Regions from separate parts of the Pseudomonas sp. GW458-11-26-14-LB4 genome, predicted to be linked through region 3. Evidence: predicted binding sites of a transcription regulator. Region 3 holds the regulator's gene; each other region holds the start of a gene.

The links. The regulator sigma-54, encoded in region 3, starts transcription at its own class of promoters, with help from an activator protein. The targets are predictions, from matches to a motif close to ANTGGCATNNANNTTGCTNT.
Positions count from the first base shown of each region.
Region 1: a site for sigma-54 is predicted at 1,888-1,907, ahead of glnK (P-II family nitrogen regulator). Genes of this name have one in related genera too.
Region 2: a site for sigma-54 is predicted at 1,179-1,198, ahead of AC07XZ_RS18090 (CmpA/NrtA family ABC transporter substrate-binding protein). Genes of this name have one in related genera too.
Region 4: a site for sigma-54 is predicted at 1,134-1,153, ahead of glnA (glutamate--ammonia ligase). Genes of this name have one in related genera too.

Region 1 is NZ_JBWKYU010000001.1:426,777-429,984, forward strand. It holds gene AC07XZ_RS01980 (ammonium transporter) at 1-1,325, opposite strand, end outside; gene glnK (P-II family nitrogen regulator) at 1,363-1,701, opposite strand; gene AC07XZ_RS01990 (accessory factor UbiK family protein) at 2,100-2,360, shown strand; partial or broken gene AC07XZ_RS01995 (HigA family addiction module antitoxin) at 2,663-2,916, opposite strand.
Region 2 is NZ_JBWKYU010000013.1:30,832-34,039, reverse strand. It holds gene AC07XZ_RS18095 (quinone-dependent dihydroorotate dehydrogenase) at 71-1,090, opposite strand; gene AC07XZ_RS18090 (CmpA/NrtA family ABC transporter substrate-binding protein) at 1,313-2,524, shown strand; gene AC07XZ_RS18085 (ANTAR domain-containing response regulator) at 2,540-3,115, shown strand.
Region 3 is NZ_JBWKYU010000012.1:174,075-177,282, forward strand. It holds gene lptA (lipopolysaccharide transport periplasmic protein LptA) at 1-372, shown strand, start outside; gene lptB (LPS export ABC transporter ATP-binding protein) at 372-1,097, shown strand; gene AC07XZ_RS17750 (RNA polymerase factor sigma-54) at 1,284-2,777, shown strand; gene hpf (ribosome hibernation-promoting factor, HPF/YfiA family) at 2,851-3,159, shown strand; gene ptsN (PTS IIA-like nitrogen regulatory protein PtsN) at 3,171-3,208, shown strand, end outside.
Region 4 is NZ_JBWKYU010000009.1:52,638-55,845, forward strand. It holds gene thiI (tRNA uracil 4-sulfurtransferase ThiI) at 1-919, opposite strand, end outside; gene glnA (glutamate--ammonia ligase) at 1,247-2,653, shown strand; gene AC07XZ_RS13850 (DUF4124 domain-containing protein) at 2,796-3,208, shown strand, end outside.

The DNA of each region.
Region 1 (3,208 bases), on a different contig from region 3:
CCGCGCTCGTTGTGTTGTGCCAGATCCAGGCCGACCGATTCTTCTTCCTCGGTCACGCGCAGACCCATCACGGCATCCAGTACCTTGAGGATGATGAAGGTGACGATCGCGGTGTAGATCACGGTGAAGCCGACGCCTTTGCACTGAATCCAGACTTGTGCGGCGATGTCGGTGACGGTGCCGAAGCCACCCAGCGACGGTGCAGCAAACACACCGGTCAGGATCGCGCCGAGGATACCGCCGATACCGTGCACGCCGAAGGCGTCCAGGGAGTCGTCATAACCGAGTTTGCGTTTCAGGGTGGTAGCGCAGAAGAAGCACACCACGCCTGCCGCCAGACCGATCACCAGTGCGCCCATCGGGCCCACGGTGCCAGCCGCCGGAGTGATCGCGACCAGACCTGCGACGACGCCGGATGCGATACCCAGTGCGCTTGGTTTGCCGTGAGTGATCCACTCGGCGAACATCCAGCCCAGTGCCGCAGCGGCGGTCGCAATCTGGGTCACCAGCATCGCCATGCCGGCGGTGCCGTTGGCGGCAGCAGCGGAACCGGCGTTGAAGCCGAACCAGCCAACCCACAGCATCGCTGCGCCCATCAGGGTGTAACCCAGATTGTGTGGCGCCATCGGGGTGGTCGGGAAGCCTTTGCGTTTACCCAGTACCAGGCAGGCAATCAGACCGGCCACACCGGCGTTGATGTGCACCACGGTGCCGCCGGCGAAGTCGAGTACGCCCCAGTCCCACATCAGGCCACCGTTGCCGGACCAGACCATGTGCGCGATCGGTGCGTAGACCAGGGTGAACCAGATGCCCATGAAGATCAGCATCGCGGAGAACTTCATCCGCTCGGCGAACGCACCGACGATCAGCGCCGGGGTGATGATCGCGAAGGTCATCTGGAAGGTGATGAAGACCGCCTCGGGGAACAGCGCCGCCGGGCCGGTCAGGCTCGCTGGGGTGACGCCGGCCAGGAACGCCTTGCCGAAACCGCCCACGAACGAGTTGAAGTTGACGACGCCCTGCTCCATGCCGGTGGTGTCGAACGCGATGCTGTAGCCATAAATGACCCACAGGACGCTGATCAGACCGGTAATGGCGAAGCACTGCATCATCACGGAAAGAATGTTTTTCGACCGAACCATGCCGCCGTAGAACAGCGCGAGGCCAGGAATGGTCATGAACAGCACGAGGGCTGTGGAGGTGAGCATCCAGGCGGTGTCGCCGGAGTTCAGGACTGGAGCTGCCACTTCGTCTGCCGCCATGGCCAGGCCGGGCATTACGATAGACAACAGGGCTCCTAGCCCTGCGAATTTACGCAGAGTCATATTGTTTTCTCCTGGGGCGTTGGGTTTGTGGCGGCGTTTAGATCGCGTCGGTATCGGTTTCGCCGGTACGGATGCGGATCGCCTGTTCCAGATTGACCACGAAGATCTTGCCGTCACCGATCTTGCCGGTGTTGGCAGCCTTGGTTATCGCCTCGATAACCCGATCCAGATCCTTGTCGTCGATGGCAACGTCGATTTTCACCTTGGGCAGAAAATCGACCACATACTCCGCGCCGCGATACAGCTCGGTGTGACCCTTCTGCCGACCGAAGCCTTTGACTTCAGTAACGGTAATGCCCTGCACGCCGATTTCGGACAGCGACTCGCGCACGTCGTCCAACTTGAACGGCTTGATGATGGCAGTGACTAGCTTCATGAAACTCTCTCCCGAATTGGTGGACTTGCCCCAGGAAAACAAACCCGACTCAAGTCTAAGCGCAGTGCCTGGCTTTGTAACGCTTCGTTGTCGACGCCAGCTAACCGCTCCAGACGAAACTCCCCGCTCCGTCTGCCGCACTGCATTCGTCACAGCGACTGCATCAGTGCATGGGTCGAAGGTGACTAAGCAGAAAGCTTGCCATCTCGCCAAAAACCACTGATTTCAATCCCTTGGCCGCTGCGGCAGATGCCATCACCCAAATGGCACTCGGGATACGCACAACAACGGTGCGTGGCCGTGCATCCAGTTGCGCGAAAAGCGTGCATCCGTGCCTGCACGAATGACTATAGACACTGCGTGATACACTGCCGGCCATAGTTTCCAGGACATATCCCATGCTCGCGCCCAAAGACTTCCTCGACGCCCTGAGCGGCACCGCCTCCCGCCTGTTCAGCGGCGACACGCCCTTGCCAAAAGCCGAAATCGAAAGCCAGTTCAAAATGCTGCTGCAAAGTGCCTTCAGCAAACTGGACCTGGTGAGCCGCGAAGAGTTTGACAGTCAGATGGTCGTGCTGGCGCGCACTCGCGCCCGGCTCGAGAGCCTTGAGGCGAAGGTGGCGGAGATGGAAGCGAAGCTGACGCCGCCAGCTGAGTGAGTCCTCATCCCAGCCTGCCACTGGCTGGCGGAATTTCGTTGATGCTTGTGCCAGCGATCAAACATGCATAACCTCGGGATACGCGAGTGTGTCCACTAAGGATGCGCAGGCCTTGGCCTCACCGAAGCCTGCAACTGAAAACCGTCTCCTCAAGGCGGTTTTTTTCGTCTCGATATAACTGCAACAATCGGTTTTCTGAGGAGTAGTCACAGCAACTGTTCAGCTCCCCGCCGTACGACCTTGGATTCAGATCAAGCGCAATGCGCCAGCCGCTCCACTTGATCACGGACGGAAACTCCTCTCTAAACTTCAGCTTTTCGCAAATCGTAAGTCGACTGAAGATTCATCCAGAACTCAGGTGTGGTGTTGAGGTGGATGGCCAGCCTGATTGCCAAATCGGCGCAGATCCTGAGCTGGCATTTCACAAGCTTCTCGATCTCGGTTCAGGCCATTTTGTGGGCATGGCCAAGTCCATGACCGTCATGCCCAATGGCTCCATGAATTCCTTATTCAGCACCTCGCGCGGATGAATCGGGCGCATACCATTGCGGTCCATTTTTCGCCTCCAGAGGCTGCATTGAGCGGCCAAACTGGAGCATCCGACTTTGCGATACAAGACCGTCGAGTCGCTTTCGCTGGCGTCCTACAACTATTAGGGCATGCCCCTACAAAAATCAGCGCCTGCGCCTATTTAAGTTGTCCTTACGCCTGTCATTACATTAGCGACACCCATCAGGAAGGAGGTCTCTGTGAAGGATAAAAAGAGAAAGACAAAGCTACTTCAGGTTGTTGAACTACACCTCGAAGCACTCCGACTGGCTGGAAATTGTCAGCCAATCAACGGAGGT
Region 2 (3,208 bases), on a different contig from region 3:
GGACGGCGGGCTACGGCCCAGGGGCTCCTTCGAGGAGCCCTTTTTTGTGCCTGCCTTTTATGTCCGCCGATCAGCGCTTGGCGGCGATCGCGTCCACGGACTCGCGAATCAGCGCCGGGCCCTTATAGATGAAGCCGGAGTAGATTTGCACCAGACTCGCGCCGGCAGCGATCTTCTCGGCCGCATGCTTGCCTTCGGTGATGCCGCCCGCCGCGATGATCGGCAACTTGCCGCCCAGCTCAGACGCCAGCACTTTCACGGTGTGGGTGCTCTTCTCACGCACCGGCGCGCCGGACAGACCGCCCGCCTCGTCACCATGTTCCATGCCTTCGACGCCCACGCGGCTGAGGGTGGTGTTGGTGGCGATCACCGCGTCCATCCCGGTTTCGATCAGCGCCTGGGCGACTTGCGCGGTTTCTTCGTCGGTCATGTCCGGCGCGATCTTGATCGCCAGCGGTACATGCTTGCCGTGGCGCAGGGCCAGTTCGGCGCGGCGCGTGGCCAGGTCCGCCAGCAATTGCTTGAGCGAATCGCCGAATTGCAGGCTGCGCAGGCCCGGAGTGTTCGGCGAGCTGACGTTGACCGTGACGTAACTGGCGTGGGCGTAGACCTTGTCCAGGCAGATCAGGTAGTCGTCTACAGCGCGCTCGACCGGGGTGTCGAAGTTCTTGCCGATGTTGATCCCCAGCACGCCCTTGTATTTGGCCGCCGCCACCCGCGCCAGCAGGTTATCCACACCGAGGTTGTTGAACCCCATGCGATTGATGATCGCCTCGGCTTCCGGCAGACGGAAAATCCGTGGTTTCGGGTTGCCCGGCTGCGGGCGCGGGGTCACGGTGCCGATTTCGACAAACCCGAAACCCAGCTGGGCGAAGCCGTCGATGGCCGCGCCGTTCTTGTCCAGACCGGCCGCCAACCCCACCGGGTTCGGGAACTGCAGGCCCATGACATTCACCGGCAGCGACGCCGGCGCCTTGCACAGCAAGCCGTTGAGGCCCAAACGCCCGCCCGCGCCGATCAGATCCAGCGACAGATCATGGGAGGTTTCCGGGGAAAGTTTGAACAACAGCTGACGGGCCAGGGTGTACATGGGCGGCTATGACTCGGGCGGCGAAAAGAGGCGGCGATTATAGCCGGGCATCGCCCCGCCGCGCGAGGCGCACGGGTAAATCCGTGCGCATGGCATATGCCTTGCACCTTCCTCGGCATCAGCCCGCAGGCCAATGGTGGCGTGCAGGCAAGGACAATGGCGTCGTCTCTCGGTTTTGCGCGGGCAAAGCCTGGGACGACGTTTTTTTTGAGGGTGGCTTTCATGACTCAAACCTCCGCCGGGCCGCTGGCCTGGGTCAACGGCAGCGATGCCCCGGAAAAAAGCGCGATCAATCTGGGCTTCATGGCCCTCAGCGACTGCGCCTCGCTGGTGGTCGCGGCCACTCAGGGCTTCTCCCAGCCTTATGGGCTGACCCTGAACCTCAAGCGCCAGAATTCCTGGGCCAACCTGCGGGACAATCTGGTCAGCGGCGAACTCGATGCTGCCCACAGCCTTTACGGCCTGATCTACGCAGTGCATCTGGGCATCGGCGGCGTTGCGCCGACCGACATGGCGGTGCTGATGGGTCTGAACCAGAACGGCCAGAGCCTCAACCTGTCCCACGGCTTGCAGGGCCTGGGCGTGACCGGTCCTGAAGCGCTGCACCACCATGTGCACCAAACCCGCGCAAAACTGACCTTCGCCCAGACTTTCCCGACCGGCACCCATGCCATGTGGCTGTATTACTGGCTGGCGAGCCAGGGCATTCATCCGTTGCAGGATGTCGACAGCGTGGTGGTGCCGCCGCCGCAAATGGTCGCGCACCTGCAGGCCGGGCGTATTGATGGCCTCTGCGTTGGCGAACCGTGGGCGGCCAGCGCCGTGCAGCAGGATCTCGGTTTCACGCTGGCGACCAGCCAGACCATCTGGCCCGATCACCCGGAAAAAGTCCTCGGCTGCACCCGCGCGTTCGTCGAGCAATACCCCAACACCGCCCGCGCGCTGGTGATGGCGATCCTCGAAGCCAGCCGTTTTATCGAAGAAAACCCGGAAAACCGCCGCAGCACCGCGCAGTTGCTGAGCGCCCCGGAATACCTCGACGCCCCGGTGTCCTGCATCGAACCGCGCTTTCTCGGCGACTACGACGATGGCCTCGGCAATCGCTGGCAGGACCCGCACGCCTTGCGCTTTCACGGCGATGGCGCGGTGAATCTGCCGTATCTGTCGGACGGCATGTGGTTCATGACCCAGTTCCGCCGTTGGGGTTTGCTGCGCGATGACCCGGACTACCTCGCCGTCGCCCGTCAGGTGCAACAACTGGAGATCTATCGCGACGCGGCGACTGCTGTGGGCGTCGCAGCCTGGGGCAAGGACATGCGCAGCAGCCAGTTGATCGACGGCAAAATCTGGGACGGCAGCGACCCGGCCGCCTACGCCCGAAGCTTCAAGCTCCACGCGCTGAGCGACAGCGCGCCCCTTTTCGCCCAACGCTGACAGGAGACCGCGAACATGCTGCGCATTCTGCTGATCAACGACACCGCGAAAAAAGTCGGACGCCTGAAAGCCGCGCTGACCGAGGCCGGTTTCGAGGTGATCGACGAGTCGGGTCTGACCATCGACCTGCCGGCGCGCGTCGAAACGGTGCGTCCGGACGTGATCCTGATCGATACCGAGTCACCGAGCCGCGATGTGATGGAGCAAGTGGTGCTGGTCAGCCGCGACCAGCCACGGCCGATCGTGATGTTCACCGACGAACATGACCCCGGCGTGATGCGTCAGGCGATCAAGTCCGGGGTCAGTGCCTACATCGTCGAAGGCATTCACGCACAACGCCTGCAGCCGATTCTCGACGTGGCCATGGCCCGCTTCGAGAGCGATCAAGCCTTGCGCGCCCAGCTTCAGGCCCGCGACCAGCAACTGGCCGAGCGCAAACGAATCGAACTGGCCAAGGGCCTGTTGATGAAAATGAAGGACTGCAACGAAGAAGAGGCCTACACCCTGATGCGCCGCCAGGCCATGAGCCGCCAGCAGAAACTGATTCAGGTGGCGGAGCAGATCATTGCGATGAGCGAGTTGCTCGGCTGAAAAGCCCCTCACCCTAACCCTCCCGAAACGTCGGACCGCCCGGAGGGAGAGGGAACCGACCGCAGTGTCTTGCGTCATACATCGACCCAGTCG
Region 3 (3,208 bases):
CAGGGTTCGATGATCGTCAAAGGCAATACCGTGACCATCACCCGCACCCAGACCGGCGATATCGACGTCGTGACCTCGGTGGGCAACCTTGCCTACTTCGAGCAGTTGCAGACGGCGGGCGACACCAAGCCTGTACAGGGCTGGGGCGTGACCATTCAGTACCACGCCGCGCAAAACCGCGTTGTGCTGATCGACAAGGCGAAAGTCGTCGACAAGGACAACAACACCACTCAGGGCGAGAAAATCGTCTATGACACGGTGAAAAAGCTGGCCAGCGCTGGTCGTGCCACCGGCAACAAGGTCACCGAAGCGCGTCCGCGCATTGACATGGTGATCCAGCCGAAGAAGAAAACCGACGAGAAAACCCAGTAATGGCAACTCTGAAAGCTCAGCACCTGGCCAAGGCCTATAAAAGCCGCCAGGTCGTGCGCGACGTCAGCCTGTCGATCGACAGCGGTCAGATCGTCGGCCTGCTCGGCCCGAATGGCGCCGGCAAGACCACCTGCTTCTACATGATCGTCGGTCTGGTCCAGGCCGATCAGGGTCGCGTACTGATCGACGATCTGGACGTCAGCCACCAGCCGATGCACGGTCGCGCCAAGGCCGGTATCGGCTATCTGCCGCAAGAAGCGTCGATCTTCCGCAAACTGTCGGTAGCCGACAACATCATGGCCATCCTTGAGACCCGTCAGGAGCTCGACAAGGCCGGTCGTCGCAAGGAGTTGGAAAGCCTGCTGCAGGAATTCCACATCAGCCACATCCGCGACAACCTCGGCATGAGCCTGTCCGGTGGTGAGCGCCGCCGGGTGGAAATCGCCCGTGCACTGGCCACGGCACCGAAATTCATCCTGCTCGACGAACCGTTCGCCGGTGTCGACCCGATCTCTGTCGGCGACATCAAGCAGATCATCCACCACCTCAAGGCCAAGGGCATCGGTGTACTGATCACCGACCACAACGTCCGTGAGACGCTGGATATCTGCGAAACCGCCTACATCGTCAACGATGGCCAGTTGATCGCCGAAGGCGACTCCGCGACCATCCTCGCCAACGATCTGGTGAAGGAAGTCTACCTGGGCCACGAGTTCCGCCTGTAAGCTCGACGGTATTCGACCAGCCGTCCGGGTGCTGTAACGTTGAAGCGCTTTTTTATACGCTTTTATTGTTACAGCGCTCTAGGCAAACACGACAGTTTCAGGCATATAATTTGCTTAAGTTTGGCGCTCCGGCGCCCTGTAGTGGATGGCGCATAGCGCCGGCGAATAAGGTGTTAAGCCCCTGCCATGAAACCATCGCTAGTCTTGAGAATGGGCCAGCAGCTGACGATGACACCGCAGCTGCAACAGGCCATCCGCCTGCTCCAATTGTCTACCCTGGATCTGCAACAGGAAATCCAGGAGGCTCTGGAATCCAATCCGATGCTCGAACGCCAGGAAGACGGCGACGACTTCGACAACTCCGATCCCATGGCCGACAACGCCGAACAGAAGCCCAACACCGAGATCCAGGAACCTTCTTATCAGGAGACCGCGCCGACAGTCGACAACCTCGAAGACGGCGAATGGAACGAGCGAATCCCCAACGAACTGCCCGTTGACACCGCCTGGGAAGACGTCTACCAGACCAGCGCCAGCAGCCTGCCGAGCAGCGACGATGACGAGTGGGACTTCACCACCCGCACCTCCGCCGGCGAGAGCCTGCAAAGCCACCTGCTGTGGCAGTTGAACCTCGCACCGATGTCCGACACCGATCGCCTGATCGCCGTCACCCTGATCGATTGCATCAACAATCAGGGCTACCTGGACGAAACCCTCGAAGAAATTCTCGAAGCCTTCGATCCCGAGCTCGACATCGAGCTGGACGAGATCGAAGCCGTCCTGCACCGCATCCAGCAATTCGAGCCGGCAGGCATCGGCGCACGCAACCTGGGCGAATGCCTGCTGCTGCAATTGCGCCAGCTGTCGGCCAAGACCCCTTGGCTGGCCGAGGCCAAACGTCTGGTCACCGATTACATTGACCTGCTCGGCAGCCGCGACTACAGCCAGCTGATGCGGCGCATGAAGCTCAAGGAAGATGAACTGCGCCAGGTCATCGAACTGGTGCAGAGCCTCAATCCGCGCCCAGGCTCGCAGATCGAATCCACCGAAGCCGAGTACGTGGTGCCTGACGTCATCGTGCGCAAGGACAACGAGCGCTGGCTGGTCGAGCTGAACCAGGAATCGGTACCGCGCCTGCGGGTCAACGCCCAATACGCCGGTTTCGTGCGCCGTGCCGACACCAGCGCCGACAATACCTTCATGCGCAATCAGTTGCAGGAAGCTCGCTGGTTCATCAAGAGCCTGCAGAGCCGCAACGAAACCCTGATGAAAGTAGCCACCCAGATCGTCGAGCATCAGCGCGGCTTTCTGGAGTACGGCGACGAAGCCATGAAGCCGCTGGTCCTGCACGACATTGCAGAGGCGGTTGGCATGCACGAGTCGACGATTTCCCGGGTGACCACGCAGAAATTCATGCATACCCCACGGGGCATATATGAACTGAAATACTTTTTCTCCAGCCATGTGAGCACCTCAGAAGGCGGTGAATGCTCGTCCACGGCGATCCGCGCGATCATCAAGAAACTGGTTGCCGCGGAAAATCAGAAAAAGCCGTTGAGTGACAGCAAGATCGCTGGTTTACTGGAGGCACAAGGCATTCAGGTGGCTCGCCGCACCGTCGCCAAGTACCGCGAATCCCTCGGGATCGCGCCTTCGAGCGAACGCAAGCGGTTGATGTAAGCCACGTTACAGCGTTCCAGTGGCAGGCTCTTCGGCCTGCCGCTTTATGCACTGGCAACGAAGGAGAAGCTGTATGCAAGTCAACATCAGTGGACACCAACTGGAAGTTACCCAGCCTCTGCGCGAGTACATCGAGCTCAAGCTCAAGAAGCTCGAAGGGCATTTCGACAAGATCACCAACGTACAGGTCACGATGTGCGTCGAAAAGCTGAAGCAGAAAATCGAAGCCACGCTGCATATTCCCGGCAACGAGGTCGTCGCAAACGCGGAACATACCGATATGTACGCTGCGATCGACGCGTTGACCGACAAGCTTGATAAACAACTCAAAAAGCATAAGGAAAAGACCCAGAGCCTGCTTCAGGGCGCTACCGGTCGATAACCCCCACCCCCATGATCCGACTTGAAAGTATCCTGACCCCCGGCCGTTC
Region 4 (3,208 bases), on a different contig from region 3:
CGATGACCGACAGGTTCGGCAGCGTCTGGCTCGACACCTGGGAAATCGCTTCACCGGTGACCAGCGCATCGATGTGCAGGCGTTCGGCAATGTTCGACGCCGCGCGCAACATCATACGCTTCAATACGACGCCCATATGACTGTCGTCGACCTTGCCGAGAATTTCGCCCAAGACTTCTTCGAACGGAACACTGACAAATAGCACGCGTTGCGAGCTGCCGTACTTCTTCCAGATGAAATGCGCGACTTCCATTACGCCCAATTCGTGGGCACGACCGCCCAGGTTGAAGAAGCAGAAGTGCGTCATCAGACCCCGACGAAGGATCTGGTACGCGGCAACCGTCGAGTCAAAACCGCCGGACATCAATACCAGCGTCTGCTCCAGCGCACCGAGCGGGTAGCCGCCGATGCCATTGTGCTGGCTGTGGATCACGAACAACCGTTTGTCGCGAACTTCGATGCGGACTTCGATTTCCGGCTGTTTCAGGTCGATTCCGGCAGCGCCGCACTCACGGCGCAGCTTGCTGCCGACGTATTTTTCGACGTCCATCGAGCTGAACGCATGCTTGCCCGCACGCTTGCAGCGCACCGAAAAAATCTTCCCGGCCAGCGCATCGCCGTAGTGCTGCTTGCACTTCTCGGTGATGTCGTCGAAGTCACCCAGCGGGTACTCGTCGATCTGCAGAAAGTGCGCGATGCCCGGCATGCAGGTCAGGCGTTCGCCCATCTCTTTCAGGGCCTTGGGGTCGGTGACGCGGGTTTCCAGCTCGAGATTGTCCCACACACCGTTCACCACCACGGCCGGGTCCAGGTCGCGGAGCACGGTGCGGATGTTCTTGGCCAGCTGGCGGATGAATTTCGTCCGGACAGGTCGGCTTTTGATGGTGATCTCGGGGAAGACTTTTACGATTAGTTTCATGAAAACAGCGCGCGCAGGGCCAGCCGAAAAAGGGGGGCGCGTATTATAGCGGAAATTGCTCAAGGTTTAACCAGTTAATGTGCAGAAGGTTTTGCGCGCACCAAAACGGGTCGTTTTTCGATTTGAGCGCTACATTAAAGGGCGAGATTTTCGCCTTTAAGGCGCTTTCGGCCTTTAGAAGCGTGAATTTGGGGCAAAAAACCCATGCTGGGGCACTGGCATGCAATTTGCTCCCTTGTGAGGCAGGTTGCCTTGGCAGAGTATTCGCGCCGGCATCACCACTATTAAGGGCATCCACTACCCGCCCTAATTCACCCGGAGGACACTATGTCGAAGTCGGTTCAACTCATCAAAGATCATGACGTCAAGTGGATTGATCTGCGCTTCACGGACACCAAAGGCACTCAGCACCACGTGACCATGCCGGCTCGCGATGCGCTGGAAGACGACTTCTTCGAAGTTGGCAAGATGTTCGACGGTTCCTCCATCGCTGGCTGGAAAGGCATCGAAGCCTCCGACATGATCCTGCTGCCGGACGACGAAACCGCCGTTCTGGACCCGTTCACCGAAGAGCCAACCCTGATCCTGGTCTGCGACATCATCGAACCTTCGACCATGCAAGGTTACGATCGCGACCCGCGCGCCATCGCCCGCCGCGCCGAGGAATACCTGAAGACCACCGGTATCGGTGACACCGTATTCGCCGGTCCAGAGCCTGAGTTCTTCATCTTCGACGAAGTGAAGTTCAAGTCCGACATCTCCGGCTCGATGTTCAAGATCTACTCCGAGCAAGGCTCGTGGATGTCCGACCAGGACGTGGAAGGCGGCAACAAAGGCCACCGTCCAGGCGTGAAAGGTGGCTACTTCCCGGTTCCGCCGTTCGACCACGACCACGAAATCCGTACCTCCATGTGCAACGCACTGGAAGAAATGGGCCTGACCGTTGAAGTTCACCACCACGAAGTGGCAACTGCCGGCCAGAACGAAATCGGCGTCAAGTTCAACACCCTGGTGAAGAAAGCCGACGAAACCCAGACCCTGAAATACGTTGTACACAACGTTGCCGACGCCTACGGCCGTACCGCGACCTTCATGCCGAAGCCGCTGTACGGCGACAACGGTTCGGGCATGCACGTTCACATGTCCATCTCCAAAGATGGCAAGAACACCTTCGCGGGTGAAGGCTATGCCGGCCTGTCCGACACCGCCCTGTACTTCATCGGCGGCATCATCAAGCACGGTAAGGCCCTGAACGGCTTCACCAACCCGGCCACCAACTCCTACAAGCGTCTGGTGCCAGGCTTCGAAGCTCCGGTAATGCTGGCCTACTCGGCTCGCAACCGTTCCGCCTCGATCCGTATTCCTTACGTCAACAGCCCTAAAGGCCGTCGTATCGAAGCCCGCTTCCCGGATCCGGCTGCCAACCCGTACCTGGCTTTCGCAGCGCTGCTGATGGCCGGTCTGGACGGTATCCAGAACAAGATCCACCCAGGCGATGCTGCCGACAAGAACCTGTACGACCTGCCGCCTGAAGAGGCGAAAGAGATCCCGCAAGTTTGCGGCAGCCTGAAAGAAGCCCTGGAAGAGCTGGACAAGGGCCGCGCGTTCCTGACCAAGGGCGGCGTGTTCTCCGACGACTTCATCGACGCTTACATCGCGCTGAAATCCGAAGAAGAAATCAAGGTCCGCACCTTCGTACACCCACTGGAATATGAGCTGTACTACAGCTGCTGATCCGGTAGCGCCGCGCTACGCGGCGTGACAAAAAGAGGCCTCCTTCGGGAGGCCTTTTTTATGGCCGGATGTTTTCCATCCGAGCCTTCGCCGTTCCACTGTCCTATGCTGCATCCCATCGTTTTCGTTTCCGGTCGATTTCATGGGTCGCACCCTTCTCTATATTCTGCTGCTGATCGCCCTGCCCGCCGCCGCGCAGATCTACAAGTACACCGACGCCAGCGGCAACACCGTGTACAGCGATCACGCGCCGGACGGCGTGCAAGCGCAGCCGGTGGAGTTGCCGCCGCTCAACAGCGTCCAGCCTCAGGCACCGAGCGCGCCATCGCCAGACACGGTTAACCAAGCGCCAGCGCGCAATGCCTATGAAGTGCTCGAGTTGACCGGCCTGCCCACCGAGGAGGCCCTGCGCGCCAACAACGGCACGTTCACGGTCAGCGTGCTGATCAAGCCGCGCCTGCAACCGCCGCATCAATTGCGTCTGCTGCTGGACGACGCGCCTTATGGCCAGCCGAGCAACGTGCCGATCCTGCAACTGGTAAACGTTGACCGGGG